3 regions of the Marinomonas sp. 63XJN7_9_ISO-PGPR-S23-217 genome follow, and region 1 is predicted to be linked to each of the others. Evidence: predicted binding sites of a transcription regulator. Region 1 holds the regulator's gene; each other region holds the start of a gene.
What was found. Region 1 encodes PhoB, which activates phosphate uptake and scavenging genes when phosphate is short. Its sites were predicted from a motif close to TGTCATANNNNTGTCANA; they were not measured.
Positions count from the first base shown of each region.

Region 2: the regulator PhoB is predicted to act here: its motif matches at 2,650-2,667, upstream of AC0VYI_RS02885 (UDP-2,3-diacylglucosamine diphosphatase).
Region 3: the regulator PhoB is predicted to act here: its motif matches at 1,754-1,771, upstream of AC0VYI_RS19480 (esterase-like activity of phytase family protein).

Region 1 is NZ_CM149678.1:5,347,649-5,352,000, forward strand. Features, by position in the region: gene AC0VYI_RS24875 (amino acid ABC transporter ATP-binding protein) at 1-498, shown strand, start outside; gene AC0VYI_RS24880 (chorismate--pyruvate lyase family protein) at 711-1,241, shown strand; gene ubiA (4-hydroxybenzoate octaprenyltransferase) at 1,290-2,147, shown strand; gene phoB (phosphate regulon transcriptional regulator PhoB) at 2,232-2,924, shown strand; gene phoR (phosphate regulon sensor histidine kinase PhoR) at 2,934-4,295, shown strand.
Region 2 is NZ_CM149678.1:627,934-632,285, forward strand. Features, by position in the region: gene siaD (biofilm regulation diguanylate cyclase SiaD) at 1-575, shown strand, start outside; gene AC0VYI_RS02875 (organic hydroperoxide resistance protein) at 714-1,145, opposite strand; gene AC0VYI_RS02880 (MarR family winged helix-turn-helix transcriptional regulator) at 1,217-1,660, opposite strand; gene AC0VYI_RS02885 (UDP-2,3-diacylglucosamine diphosphatase) at 1,780-2,586, opposite strand; gene AC0VYI_RS02890 (EAL domain-containing protein) at 2,729-4,352, opposite strand, start outside.
Region 3 is NZ_CM149678.1:4,145,968-4,150,319, reverse strand. Features, by position in the region: gene AC0VYI_RS19485 (ATP-binding protein) at 1-1,707, shown strand, start outside; gene AC0VYI_RS19480 (esterase-like activity of phytase family protein) at 1,841-3,250, shown strand; gene AC0VYI_RS19475 (superoxide dismutase family protein) at 3,322-3,780, opposite strand; gene AC0VYI_RS19470 (hypothetical protein) at 4,096-4,352, shown strand, end outside.

The DNA of each region.
Region 1 (4,352 bases):
GATGTCGGCATGGTGTTCCAGCATTTTAACTTGTTCCCGCACTTAAGCATTCTTGAAAACCTGACGCTAGCTCCTATTTGGGTACGTAAAATGCCCAAAAAAGAAGCAGAAGAACTGGCCATGCATTATTTGGAACGCGTGAAAATTGCCAACCAAGCATTAAAATACCCAGGGCAACTTTCCGGGGGCCAACAACAGCGTGTGGCGATTGCCCGTGGCCTGTGTATGCAGCCACGCATCATGCTATTTGATGAGCCCACTTCCGCTCTTGACCCAGAAATGATCAAAGAAGTGCTCGATGTTATGGTGCAGTTGGCAGAAGAAGGGATGACCATGGTTTGTGTTACCCATGAAATGGGCTTTGCTAAAACCGTGGCGGATCGCGTGGTCTTTATGGATGCTGGAGAAATTGTGGAGGCCAATGAGCCTCAAGAGTTTTTCAATAATCCACAGCATGACCGTACACAATTGTTCCTAAGCCAAATTTTGAACCATTGATACTGATTCCCTGTTAACTAAACAAATCGGATCAACAGCCTCACCTTGATGTTCCACCATGACGTTGGACATAAAGGCGAGGCTTTTTTATGCATTGTTCTATGGGACAAGGTTGCGAAACCTCAATATAATAGCCATGTCACTAATCGAGACCTTTATGCACTGGCAGAAACACCAGTGTCGATAAAAGGGCTCTAAACGATTGGCCTAACATGCAATTAAATCATCATCTGACACTTGCCCTGCACTACCGTTGGCAACCCTTAAAACAAATTAACAAACAGCAAATTCCAGCGTCACTTTGGTTTTGGCTCACGACCAGTCAATCCATCACCGCAGAGTTGAAAAAAAGAGGCCAACTCACGGTAGAGGTTATTGAGGATGGTTGGGGGAAAGCAACACCGCGTGAAAAACGACGACTCAACATGAAGCCACGCGATGCTGCGCGTGTTCGCACGGTATTATTAAAAGTCGATGGTCGAACCGTTATATACGCCCGCTCCATTATCCCAGCCAACGCCTTACGAGGTCATTGGCGACAAGTGAAACATTTGCACAATAAACCATTAGGCGGTTATTTGTTTAAACATAGGGCACTTAAACGCAGCCCTATTGAGGTAGCGGCCCTTCCCAAAGGCTTATTTACCAATCACCATACTAAAGTCTGGGCAAGACGCTCTGTTTTCCAACAATTTGGCTCTGGTATCTTGGTCAGTGAAGCATTTTTCGAGACAATGGCATAACATAAAGGCGGCTTCGCCTAATTCTGACGACTAAATCAATGGACTCCCATGAACAAGCTTAAAGATTACGCCGACTTAACGCGTTTTAATCGTCCTATTGGCTCCCTACTCTTGCTGTGGCCGACCCTATGGGCCCTTTGGCTAGCGGCCGATGGCTGGCCCCAATGGCACCTTATTGTCATTTTTGTTCTGGGAGTGTTTAGCATGCGTTCTGCCGGCTGTGTCATCAATGATTACGCTGACCGAAAAGTCGATGGACACGTTGAGCGCACGAAAAATCGTCCTTTACCGTCTGGCCGTGTGTCCGAAAAAGAAGCGCTGGGGCTGTTCGCCTTTTTGGTCGTATTGAGCTTTTTGTTGGTGCTGTGTACCGATTTACGAACCATTTTGCTGTCTTTCGTCGGCTTAGGATTAGCCGCACTGTACCCCTTTATGAAGCGCTACACCCACCTGCCCCAGTTATTTCTTGGCTTGGCGTTCTCTTGGGCGATTCCCATGGCATACAGCGCCCAAGGCGGGGATCTGCTAGACCCCAAGTTGTGGATGCTGTTTGTGGCAAATTGCTTCTGGACCATTGCCTATGACACCTACTATGCCATGACAGACCGACCCGACGATTTAAAAGTCGGCATTAAATCCACCGCGATCCTTTTCGGCAAATACGATTTACTTGTTATTCTCTGTCTACAAGGTCTGACGTTATCCCTATTGGTCTGGATCGGGATACTGGCCCACCTTAACTGGATCTACTTTGTGTCGCTTATCATCAGTTTGGGATTATTTGGGCTGCAATACCAAAAAGCCAAAGAACGTGACCGACAAGCCTGCTTCCATGCTTTCTTAGATAATAACCGAATTGGCTACTGTATCTTTATTGGCATCGCTGCTAGCTTACTATTTATGTAATATATGGCGAATATGTGACATTTTCATATAACTGTCATACTAAGACGTTTTAATTAAACCGTTCCTGAGATGAGGGTAGATCCTGTGACCGGTAAAAAAGTATTAATCATTGATGATGAGTCTTCCATTCGCGAAATGATCGCCGTCGCCTTAGAAATGGCGGGATACGAATATATGGAAGCAGAAAATAGCCAACAAGCCCACGAAATCATTGTCGACCATCGACCTGATTTGATTCTCTGCGACTGGATGATGCCAGGGAGTAGCGGCATAGAACTGACTCGTCGCCTAAAAAAAGACAGTGCAACAGCGGAAATCCCCGTCATTATGTTGACGGCAAAAAGCGAGGAAGACAACAAAATTCAAGGGCTGGAAGTCGGTGCTGACGATTACATTACCAAGCCCTTCTCGCCACGAGAATTAGTCGCCAGACTGAAAGCGGTGCTACGTCGAGCCACGCCTCAAGGGGTAGATGAGCCAATTGAAATCGAAGGGTTAACCCTTGATCCTATTAGCCAACGCGTTACCATTGACAATAAGCCGCTAGATATGGGGCCGACGGAGTACCGTCTGCTAAAATTTCTCATGACTCACCAAGAAAGAGCCTATTCACGGGCACAATTATTGGATCAGGTATGGGGCGGTAATGTTTATGTGGAAGAACGTACCGTTGATGTGCATATTCGCCGTTTACGAAAAGCCATTGGTAGCAGTCACGACTTTTTGATTCAAACCGTTCGAGGGACTGGCTACCGATTCTCTCCCAAAAGGACTTAGTCATATAATATGAAAGCAGTTTGGCGAAGAGCAATAATTCGCTGGTCTTTAGGGCTTTTGGCCTGCATCGTCATCGGTTTTATCATAAACCACTTACAAGCCGTCGTACTTTTGTTTTTATTGGGAACATTGTATTGGCAGCTGTATCAACTTTACCAATTTCATTATTGGCTACGTCACTCTGGGCGAGGCGCCCCCCCTGAATCGGATGGTATCTGGGGAGATATCTTCGATGTTGTCTACCGTTTGCAGAAAAAGCAGCGTAAATCGAAGCGCCGTATGCGCCAAGCTCTGAATCGTATCGAGAATTCTACCGCCGCCCTAAAAGAAGGCGTCATTATGGCCGATAACCAAGGCAACTTAGAGTGGTGGAATAACTCGGCAGGACACTTTTTAGGCCTAATGCGCCCAGTTGATCGAGGGCAGCCCATTACCAATATTGTTCGCAACCCAGAATTTTTTCGTTACTTTACCCAAAAACGTTTTGGAGAACCGCTGGTGATTAAGTCACCGGCCAAAGAGGGCGTTTATTTAGAAGTCCAAACCACCTTGTACGATAAAAATGATCATTTGATTTTTATCCGCGATGTCACAAGACTGCACCTGCTCGAAGAAATGCGCAAAGACTTTGTCGCCAATGCCTCCCATGAGCTAAAAACCCCTTTAACGGTCATTAAAGGTTATTTAGAAACGTTAGAAATGTTCCAAGATTCCCTGCCCGCCAGCATGCAAAAAGGCATCGCAAATATGTCTGAGCAGTCGGAGCGCATGGAACATTTAATCGAAGATTTGTTGCTATTATCGCGTTTAGAAAGCAACGATAAACGAGAAGAAGAACATTGGCATGAGGTGTCTTCTTGGACGGAAGCCATTAAGAAAATTGCGTCACCTCTACTTACTGAAAAACATTCTTTAGACATTGATATTCCAGAAAAAGCACGTCTGTACGGCGCCTACAACGAACTCTACAGTGCGTTTTCTAATTTGGTGGTAAACGCCATCAAGTATTCACCAGATGGCGGTGAAATCAAAGTGAAATGGGAGTCTAATGAATTCAGTGGCGTGTTTTCAGTTGCCGACCACGGCTTAGGCATAGACCCAAGATACATTCCGCGCTTAACGGAGCGATTTTTCCGAGTCGATAAGGGTCGTAGTACCAAAACGGGCGGCACGGGCTTAGGCTTAGCCATCGTCAAACATGTGCTCATGCACCATGATGCTAAGTTACAGATCCTTAGCGAACTCAACCGTGGCAGTCGCTTCTCTTGTCATTTCCCAGCCAACCGAGTACGGACGGATGATATTCCAGCGTTTTCTGCAATAGAAAAAAATGTTGAGGATGACAAAGAGCCTATTGTAAAAGACCAATAAACCCCACCCTAACCCTCCCCTTAAATAAGGGGAGGGAACAAGACATTCCTCAGCCCA
Region 2 (4,352 bases), 730 kb from region 1:
TACGTCAGTTAGAAAAAATAACCCGGATCTCGGATCGTTATCAGCGTAATTTGCGCCAGTTGAATCTTGAGTTGGAGAGAACCTCGTTAATCGACCCGCTGACGGAATTGCCTAATCGACGTTTTATCATGAAGCGTTTGTCTTATGCTGTCGAACATCAAGACGATGCGTCGTCTGAGGATTTGGCCATTGCGATGATCGACATTGATTACTTCAAAAAAGTGAATGATCAATTTGGTCATCAGGTGGGGGATGATGTTTTAGTGGCTTTGGGTAAGTTAATGAATAACATCATCAATGATCATGGCTTGTTAGGTCGATGGGGAGGGGAAGAGTTTCTTGTTATATTGCCTCAATATTCCCAAGAAAAGGCCATTACCTTGATGGAGCAAGTGCGTGATGAAGTGGCCTTGTATCGTCTCTCAAGTGATCATAAAACGGTATCGACCAGCATTAGTGTTGGTATTAGCTGTTTTCGCGCAGAAGACTCAATGGACACGCTTCTCTCAAGGGCGGACGATGCCTTATATTTAGCCAAATCAAAAGGCCGTAACTGTCTCATCGTTGGCTCATAAATCGGTTTGATGAGCTCGACAGCAAGAATAAATAGCTGTCGCATAAAAAAGAGCTTCTCATGTTGAGACGCCCTTTTTTGAAACAACCATCTTGCTCATAAAATAGATCGCTCCAGATTAGTGAGCAGACCTAAATGTTTATACATTCACGACTAAGGTAACATCAATGTTGTTACGAGTGGCGTTGGAATATGGGCAAACTTGATGAGCATCATTAACCAGCTTCTCTGCCTGCGCTTTATCCATTCCAGGTAAGTTAACCGTCAATTTCGCGGCAATACCAAAACCCTGATCGATTGGTCCAATGCTGATAGCCGCATCAATTGTGCTGTCTGCTGGCAATTTTGCTTGCTGCTGAGAAGCGACTAATTGCAATGCCCCCATGAAACACGCAGAGTAGCCTGCTGCGAATAGTTGTTCAGGGTTAGTCCCTTCACCGCCATTGCCACCTAGTTCTTTTGGCGTGCTAAGAGTGACAGATAATTTACCATCGTCGGATTTTGATTCGCCAGTACGGCCACCTTTAGACGTTGCGTGAGCGGTGTATAGTACTTGGTTTAATGCTGTCATATCTGACTCCTGTTTTGTCATCGTTTAAACGGGTTATCACAAGGGGGTTATAAGGTAACGCCCCCTGTTGGTTAGTGGCTATCGTTGTAATGAATGAGATTTTGCCTCAATGTATCCACTACATGTTTGGTCCTACCAATGTCTTCTAACGACAGTTGAGAGGCGCAAATAGCCTCTTGAAAAACACTTTCTACCTGGTCTTCTAATGCTTGGCCTTGCTCCGTTAACTCAATAATCACATGTCGTTCATCTTGCTTATCTCGACGACGTGTCACTAAATTGGCACTTTCCATTCTTTTTAATAAGGGGGTCAGCGTTGCTGAATCTAAGAACAAATCTTCACCAATATTGGTCATAGGGTAAGACTTATGTTGCCAAAGTAGAATTAACACCAGATATTGCGGGTAAGTGATGCCCAACGGCTTTAAGAGTTTTCGATACAACTTATTCATCGCCAGGGACGTTGAATAGAGCGAAAAACATAAAAGCTCATTTAATTTGGGAGTGTCTTGCATGGCTGACTTACCTTGTTCTTTTGTCTGGGTGTGTTTTATAATAAGTAGCGCACTATTTAATGTCAAGATATTAAATAGTGCGCTATTTATTTTTAATAAATGAGTTTGATAGAGTAAATCTAATTAGGCTGGCGGCTTAGCGGATTGCCTTGCCACTGCTCATCTTGAGGCTCTGTTGCAAGGTGTTTAGGTTGCTCTGACCAGTGAAGGAGGTTGAGTTCGCCTGTTTTTGACTCGGTGAGAGCGGTACAATGTTCAACCCAGTCGCCATCGTTGCAATACAAGGCTCCTTCTTTTAAAAGAAACGAGGCAAAGTGAATATGACCACAAATATAGCCATCAAGGTGTTTGCTTTTGGCCGATTTGAGAGCTGCTGTTTCAAAGCGATGGATGAATTCCTTGGCCTTGCCAATATGGCTTTTTAGGTAGCCAGCGAGGGACCAATAAGGGAGCCGAATAAAGCGCCGCACGCCATTAATCCACTGGTTTAGTGACAACATAGCACCATGAGCTCTATCACCGATAGCCAGCATCAATGGGCTGATTTTAACCATTTGATCGAACTCGTCGCCGTGGCTTACATGGAAATGTCGGCCATCAGCGGTGGTATGGCGAGCGTTAAGACGAATCTCGATGCCAGAGAGGGTTTGTCCAGTGAATTGACGAAAGAAGGCGTCATGGTTACCAGGAATGTAAATGACTTGAGTGCCATTTTTTGCCATATACAAAATACGCTCTACAATCCGATAGTGGAGGTCGATAAAATGTGCTTTACGACGCATTTCTTGAAGGTCAATAATATCGCCCACTAGGTATAAAGTGTCTGTTTTTATCGTGGTAAGGAAATCCAGTAAATGGGCGGCCTGACATGCCTTAGTCCCTAAGTGCACATCGGATATAAACACCGTTCGAAAAGTCGTTTGCATCGTTTCGTCCTATGGCTAACGCTGTGGCTTTAGTGTTAGATTAAGGAAAAAACATGACAGCTCTGAGACAGTGTCGTGACAGTTTGAGGACGTTAACACACTTCATTCCTATGATTGAAGTGTGTTAACGGTCGCTTTATTTTTACGATGGTTCTTGTAAAGTAGAGCGAGAGTACGTACGTTGGTAGGGTTGAATATACAGATGGTTGCCACCTTGTTGCTTGGCTGACTTTTTCGCTAATGCCGCTAATTCTGCCACTTGATGGTGGTTTAATCCTTGATCTGCTCGTAAATCGACAACCCCCACGGATAAGCTTAGTACGGGATGAAAAACCTTTTCGCCTTGTCGGTTACTCCCCCATACACCACCAGCTTGCAGGGTTTCTTGGGTGTAAAATTGGCGCACTTGATGAGCAAATTGATCGAGCACTGCCTGACACTGTTCTTGCCAGTGATCGTCTGAAAAAATAACGATAAAATCGTCACCACCCACATGCCCAATAAAGTTACGCGTCGGCTCTATGATATTTTTAATCAGATTGCTGACCAGCTGGATTACTTCATCCCCCATGGAATAGCCAAAATAATCATTGAACGGCTTGAAGTCGTTGAGATCAAAATACGCCACATGAAAATTTTCACGATTGGATAAGCGTCGCATGACCTCCTGGTTGATAGGTACGTTCCCTGGTAGGAGAGTAAGTGGATTGGAGTAGGTCGCATTTTGGATTTTCAATTCTGTAATGCGTCTTAGCAGATCTCTTAGGGAGCCTGTGCCAAGGAATTTACCGTTATGAACAATGACAATTTCATTGTTCAAGGTATCGGCTTCCTGGTTGGTTACCAATGTCGACACTGTCGATAGGCTGACATTACTTTCGACTACAAGAATGTCTTCGCTGAGTAATAGGGCAGCCGACTTATGCTCGTACAGTGCCCGCCCATAGGGCGTAGAAAATAATTCATGGAGCTGATGACGTCGTATAACACCCACTGGCTTTTCGTCTTTTAACACCGGAATAGAATGCACATCCTGATTTTCTTTAAACAGGTTTGAGACTTCATCTAAGTGACTGTCAATTTGGACAGTTGGCGTGACTCGCGACAGAGAACGTACCGTTTCCGAATGATCCACTTCAAATACGGCTCGCCTTTGTGCCTGTTTCTTCAAATAGGGATGAGTCGAAAACGCGGGTTTGTCCGTTGGGTGGCCCAAGAAATAGCCTTGTCCAAATTCAATACCAAGGTCGATTAGCTGATCCAATTCTTGTTGCGTTTCGATTCCCTCGGCAATCAGAATGCATTTTAACCGTTGTGATATGCTCAAAATGGAGCGCACAAACTCACGCTTGATTTCGTCCTTGTCAATGTTGTGAATAAAGTGTTTGTCTATTTTGACGATCTCAGGTTGCAATTCTGACCAAAGACGTAACCCTGAATAACCAACACCTAAATCATCAATGGCAACGTGAAATCCCATGTCTCGATAATGTTTTACACTGATTCTTGATAGGCCATTGTGGTCATATTGATGTTGTTCTGATAGCTCGATAACAATACGTTTTTGGTCCAAGCCTAAATTATTCAGAATTTCCAGTGTCATACCTTTTTGGTGCAAAGGAGAGCTAAGCAGAGAGGCGCTCACATTTAAAAATAAGCGCCCTTCTAGTTCTAATTTCGCAAAACGCGATAAGGCTCGTTCACGGCACAAAAGCTCTAACTCATGAAGCAGGCCTTTTTTTGTGGCAAGAGAAAATAAGGCATCT
Region 3 (4,352 bases), 1.2 Mb from region 1:
TTTGCCTTTTGGGGAGCGGTTTTTAGCTCAACAACTGCGCGCGAGCACCTATTTATTATTGGTGTTTTTTCTGTGTGCTTTTTGGTATTGCAGATTTATCGCTTGGCTTTGTTTAATAAACTCTTTTCAGACAATGAGATAAACGTTTCTCCTTACTACACTCACTACTGTTTTCTCTACTTAGCATCTGCAATCGTGTGGGGGAGCTGTTCTGCATGGTTGTTTTTTGTTAATCCCTCAGTTGATCTCGCGGTGACGATTAATATGATGTCAGCGGCCTGTCTCAGTATTGGGGGCGTTAATGTCTTGGCGCCTAGTTATAAAATATTGCGCCTCTATTGTTTTCTTATCTGTGTCCCCTTTGCTTTAGCCGCCGGAATATTTTTAGAGGCACCTGGGAGCTATACCATTGCTTGTTTAATATTGGGTTATGGCTTGTTTATTTTCGAGACAGGAAAGCAGCAACATCGCACTTACTGGCAAGCACTGAATGATAATTTGCGCCTATCCGCTCAGGCCGCTGAATTGGAAAAGGCGAAAATTGCCGCCGAGCAGGCAGCTCAGGCGAAAGCGGATTTTCTCGCGTCGATGACCCATGAAATAAGAACGCCCATGAATGGTGTGCTTGGTATGGCTCAATTGTTGGCTCTGAGTGATCTGAATGAGCAACAACAGCAGCAGGTAAATGTGATCAATAATGCTGGTCGAACATTGATGCACATTATTAATAATATTCTTGATTACTCTAAAATGGATGCAAAACAACTGGCATTAGAACAGCTGCTATTTAACCCTCGTAATGTGGTTAATGAGGCGGTGTTGTTATTGTCAGTACAGTTTGAAAAAAAGCCGATAAAACTGAATTGCATAATGGATGATATCCCTGAATGGGTGCAGGGTGACCCTTATCGACTTCATCAAGTGCTCTATAATCTTATTGGTAATGCCTTCAAATTCACTGATGAAGGCGAAATAACCATTAAGGTCTCTTGTCAAAAAAATCATGAGGGTAATACTCTGACATTCAATTTTACCGTGAGTGATACGGGGATTGGTATTGCTCCAGAACATCGGCAACATATTTTTGATCAGTTCTACCAAGTCAATCAATTTAATTCAAATATTCGTGGGACTGGATTGGGGTTGAGTATTACGCAACGCCTAGTTGAATTTATGGGGGGGACAATTTCCGTAGAGAGCTCCATTGGTGTGGGAAGTGTTTTTACGGTTGAACTTCCGTTTACTGTAACGGATGAGATTCAAAAGGGATTATTACCCGCTTTAGGGTGTGAATCAGGTATTCATACTGATTCATTGCACACTTTACATATATTGTTAGCGGAAGATAACCGAATCAATCAAATGATCTGTGAACAACTGCTCGTAAAATTGGGGTGTGTTGTTGATGTGGTTGAAACCGGACGGATTGCGCTGGAAAAGGTTACTGATAATAAGCCCTACGATGCCATTTTTATGGATTGTAATATGCCTGATATGGACGGCTTTTTAGCCACAGCCGCTATTCGAGGAGCGGAGAAAAATGCTGGGAGGAGTGAAACGCCGATCATTGCTCTGACTGCTCATGTTGAAGAGGAGGTAAAACGCAAATGCCTAGAGTCTGGGATGAACGATTTTTTGAGTAAACCTTTTTTGTTTGAAGATCTAGAGGCCATTATTAACCGTATTCGAATGGGAACATTTTTTTAGACCGTATACAGTGTTATGAGCGTGCTTTTAACACATCTGTTGGCTTTTTAATCAAACTGTCATGCTAACTCTTTACTTTATGTTGACAAATTGGCGTTCGCTCAAACGCCTTATAAACATAAGAGGAAGCGTTATGAATAAGTTGTGGTTTGCTGGTGTGCTTTGTGCAGGCGTGTTATCAGGTTGTGCTAGTCAGTCTTCTATGTCAAAAACTCCCCAGTTTGTTGAGTCTTTTCCGAAAACGGGGAGTTACTTACCCTATACCGTATTACGTCATGATTTGATTGATGACAAAACCCATAAGCCATTTGAGATTCGAAATGGCGGTTATGGCTCTTCCATGACAGGCAACCCAAATCAAGCCAATCAGTTTTACGCCCTGACGGATCGCGGCCCGAATGCAAGTTATAATGGTGACTATGGCAAAGGCAAGATTTTCCCTGTGCCAAATTATACTCCTCGGATTGGGTTGTTTGAGGTAGAAGATAACGGCCAAATTCGTCAAGTGGATACGATCTTATTGCGCCGCTCTGATGGGCAGCCTATTACTGGGTTGCCAAACTCTCCTGCACTGGGTGGTACTGGAGAGACCCCTTATCATGTTGATGGTAAGCCTATTTTAATGGACGACTCTAAACCTTATAACAAAGTCACTAATCCGATAAAAGTGGACGATTACGGATTAGACAGTGAAGGCCTTGTTGCCATGAAAGATGGCACCTTTTGGGTGAGTGATGAATATGGGCCACATATCGTGCATTACGATAGTAATGGTGTTGAGATTGGTCGTATTAACCCATTTAAAAATGATGCCCGCGATGTCTTCCATTTGCCTGAAGTATTTGCCCATCGTCGTCCTAACCGAGGTATGGAAGGGTTGGCTGTGACACCAGATCAGAAAACCTTGGTTGGCATTATGCAATCAACAATGCGCAATCCAAATAAAGCGGCTCAAAAGGGGGATTTAACGCGTATTGTTACAGTGAACCTTGAAACAGGCAAAACGGAACAATACCTCTATCGTCAAGATAAAGCGCAAAATTCGAACTCTGAGTTAGCAGATTTAAATAGCCATGAGTTTTTGGTTGATGAGCGAGACGGAGGGTTCTTGTTGGGCGGCCCAGATGGTAAGGCGAACCCTAATGTGCAAAAGAAAATTTATCGAATTGATCTTAACCGTGGTACCCCCTTGTCTACAGTGGCTTTGTCATCATCCATTACCCGCGATGCCAGCCATGGCTTGATGATTGATGGTCTGACCCTTGAGCAGTATACGGAGAAAAATGGCTGGGAGGCGTTGGCCCAAAAAGGCATTTATCCTGTTAGTAAGTCACTGGTTGTCGATGTGGCCAAAGCGGTCTCTTATCCACATGATAAAATGGAAGGTATGTGGGTGATTGATCCCTATCATTTAGGGGTATTAAACGACGATGATTTTGCCACTTGGTCTACCAAGGGCAAGCTAGAACAGAAGTACTTGGATGGTAATACAATAGACGCAGCGCAATTGTATATTATTAAGGCAAATTTGATGGGGAACTAACGGCTGTTAGTGATTAACCAAAAATGGGATGTTTCGGCATCCCATTTTGACATTGACTACCTTAGGGAGGATTACTTTTCTAAAATACCACAGCCAATCCGCGCTCCGCTTGCATCATGAATCACGACAGCGTGCCCCAAATTGGCTTTGTAATCTAATCCTGATATCAAGCGAAAGCTGCCTTTTGCACGACCTTTAGAGTCAGATACCCATTGAGCGCTTTTCCAGTAGTCGCCGCCAGATTTCGGAGAGAAATAGTGACCACCAACTTTGTCAGCTTCTTTACAGCTGGTACCAACATGAATATGAAGACCGCCGTCATTAACGGGCTTCAATCCTTTTAAGTTGTATTTGACCGTCATATCTTTTTTATCAAAATGGACTGAGACATGGCCTGTTACCGTTGTTTTCGTTCCAGGGTAAGCTCCTATCTTAGCGTGTAGTGAATGTGCACTTACAGCAAAAGACAGCGTACTGGCAAGCAAGCCCACTCCAAGAATGGTCAGTTTCCGGTTGCGAGATATCATCATGATAAGCACTCCTTGAATCATTGATATGAACGTTAATGAGATTGAAGAATATCTTTAGCCATAACGAGTATTGATCCTATGGTTTTCTGAAAATCGTTCAACCTCCATCACACTACGCTTTCTTTTACCCTGTTTGCATGTTCTTAATGGCGGTGCTGATGTTCTTTCATTGTCTGTACGATTTTTTTGCAAAATTTGTCTCTAATGGAGCTTGTTTGTCAAAAAAACGACACTTGAGGAGCGGTTTTGATTGTTTGCTTTTACCGACTAAGCCTCTTAGGATTCGCTTTATGAAAAATGGAATAAGGCGTTGAGATGACAAATTGTTTAAAAATGAATAAGGCGACCATATTGGCCGCTGTGATGTTTGGGTTAACGGCATGCGCGTCTATGGATAACACTGGCTATAGAGGAGGAGATCATCGTGGTGGTGGTCCAGCAGGGGCTTATGGTGTGCCTGATGCTAAGGCCAGTCCTGAGACCTCGGGCAAAGTAGAGAAAAAAGAAAGTGCTAAGCAAGTGCAAGAGGACATTTATACTGGGGGAGATCACCGTGGTGGTGGCCCACACGG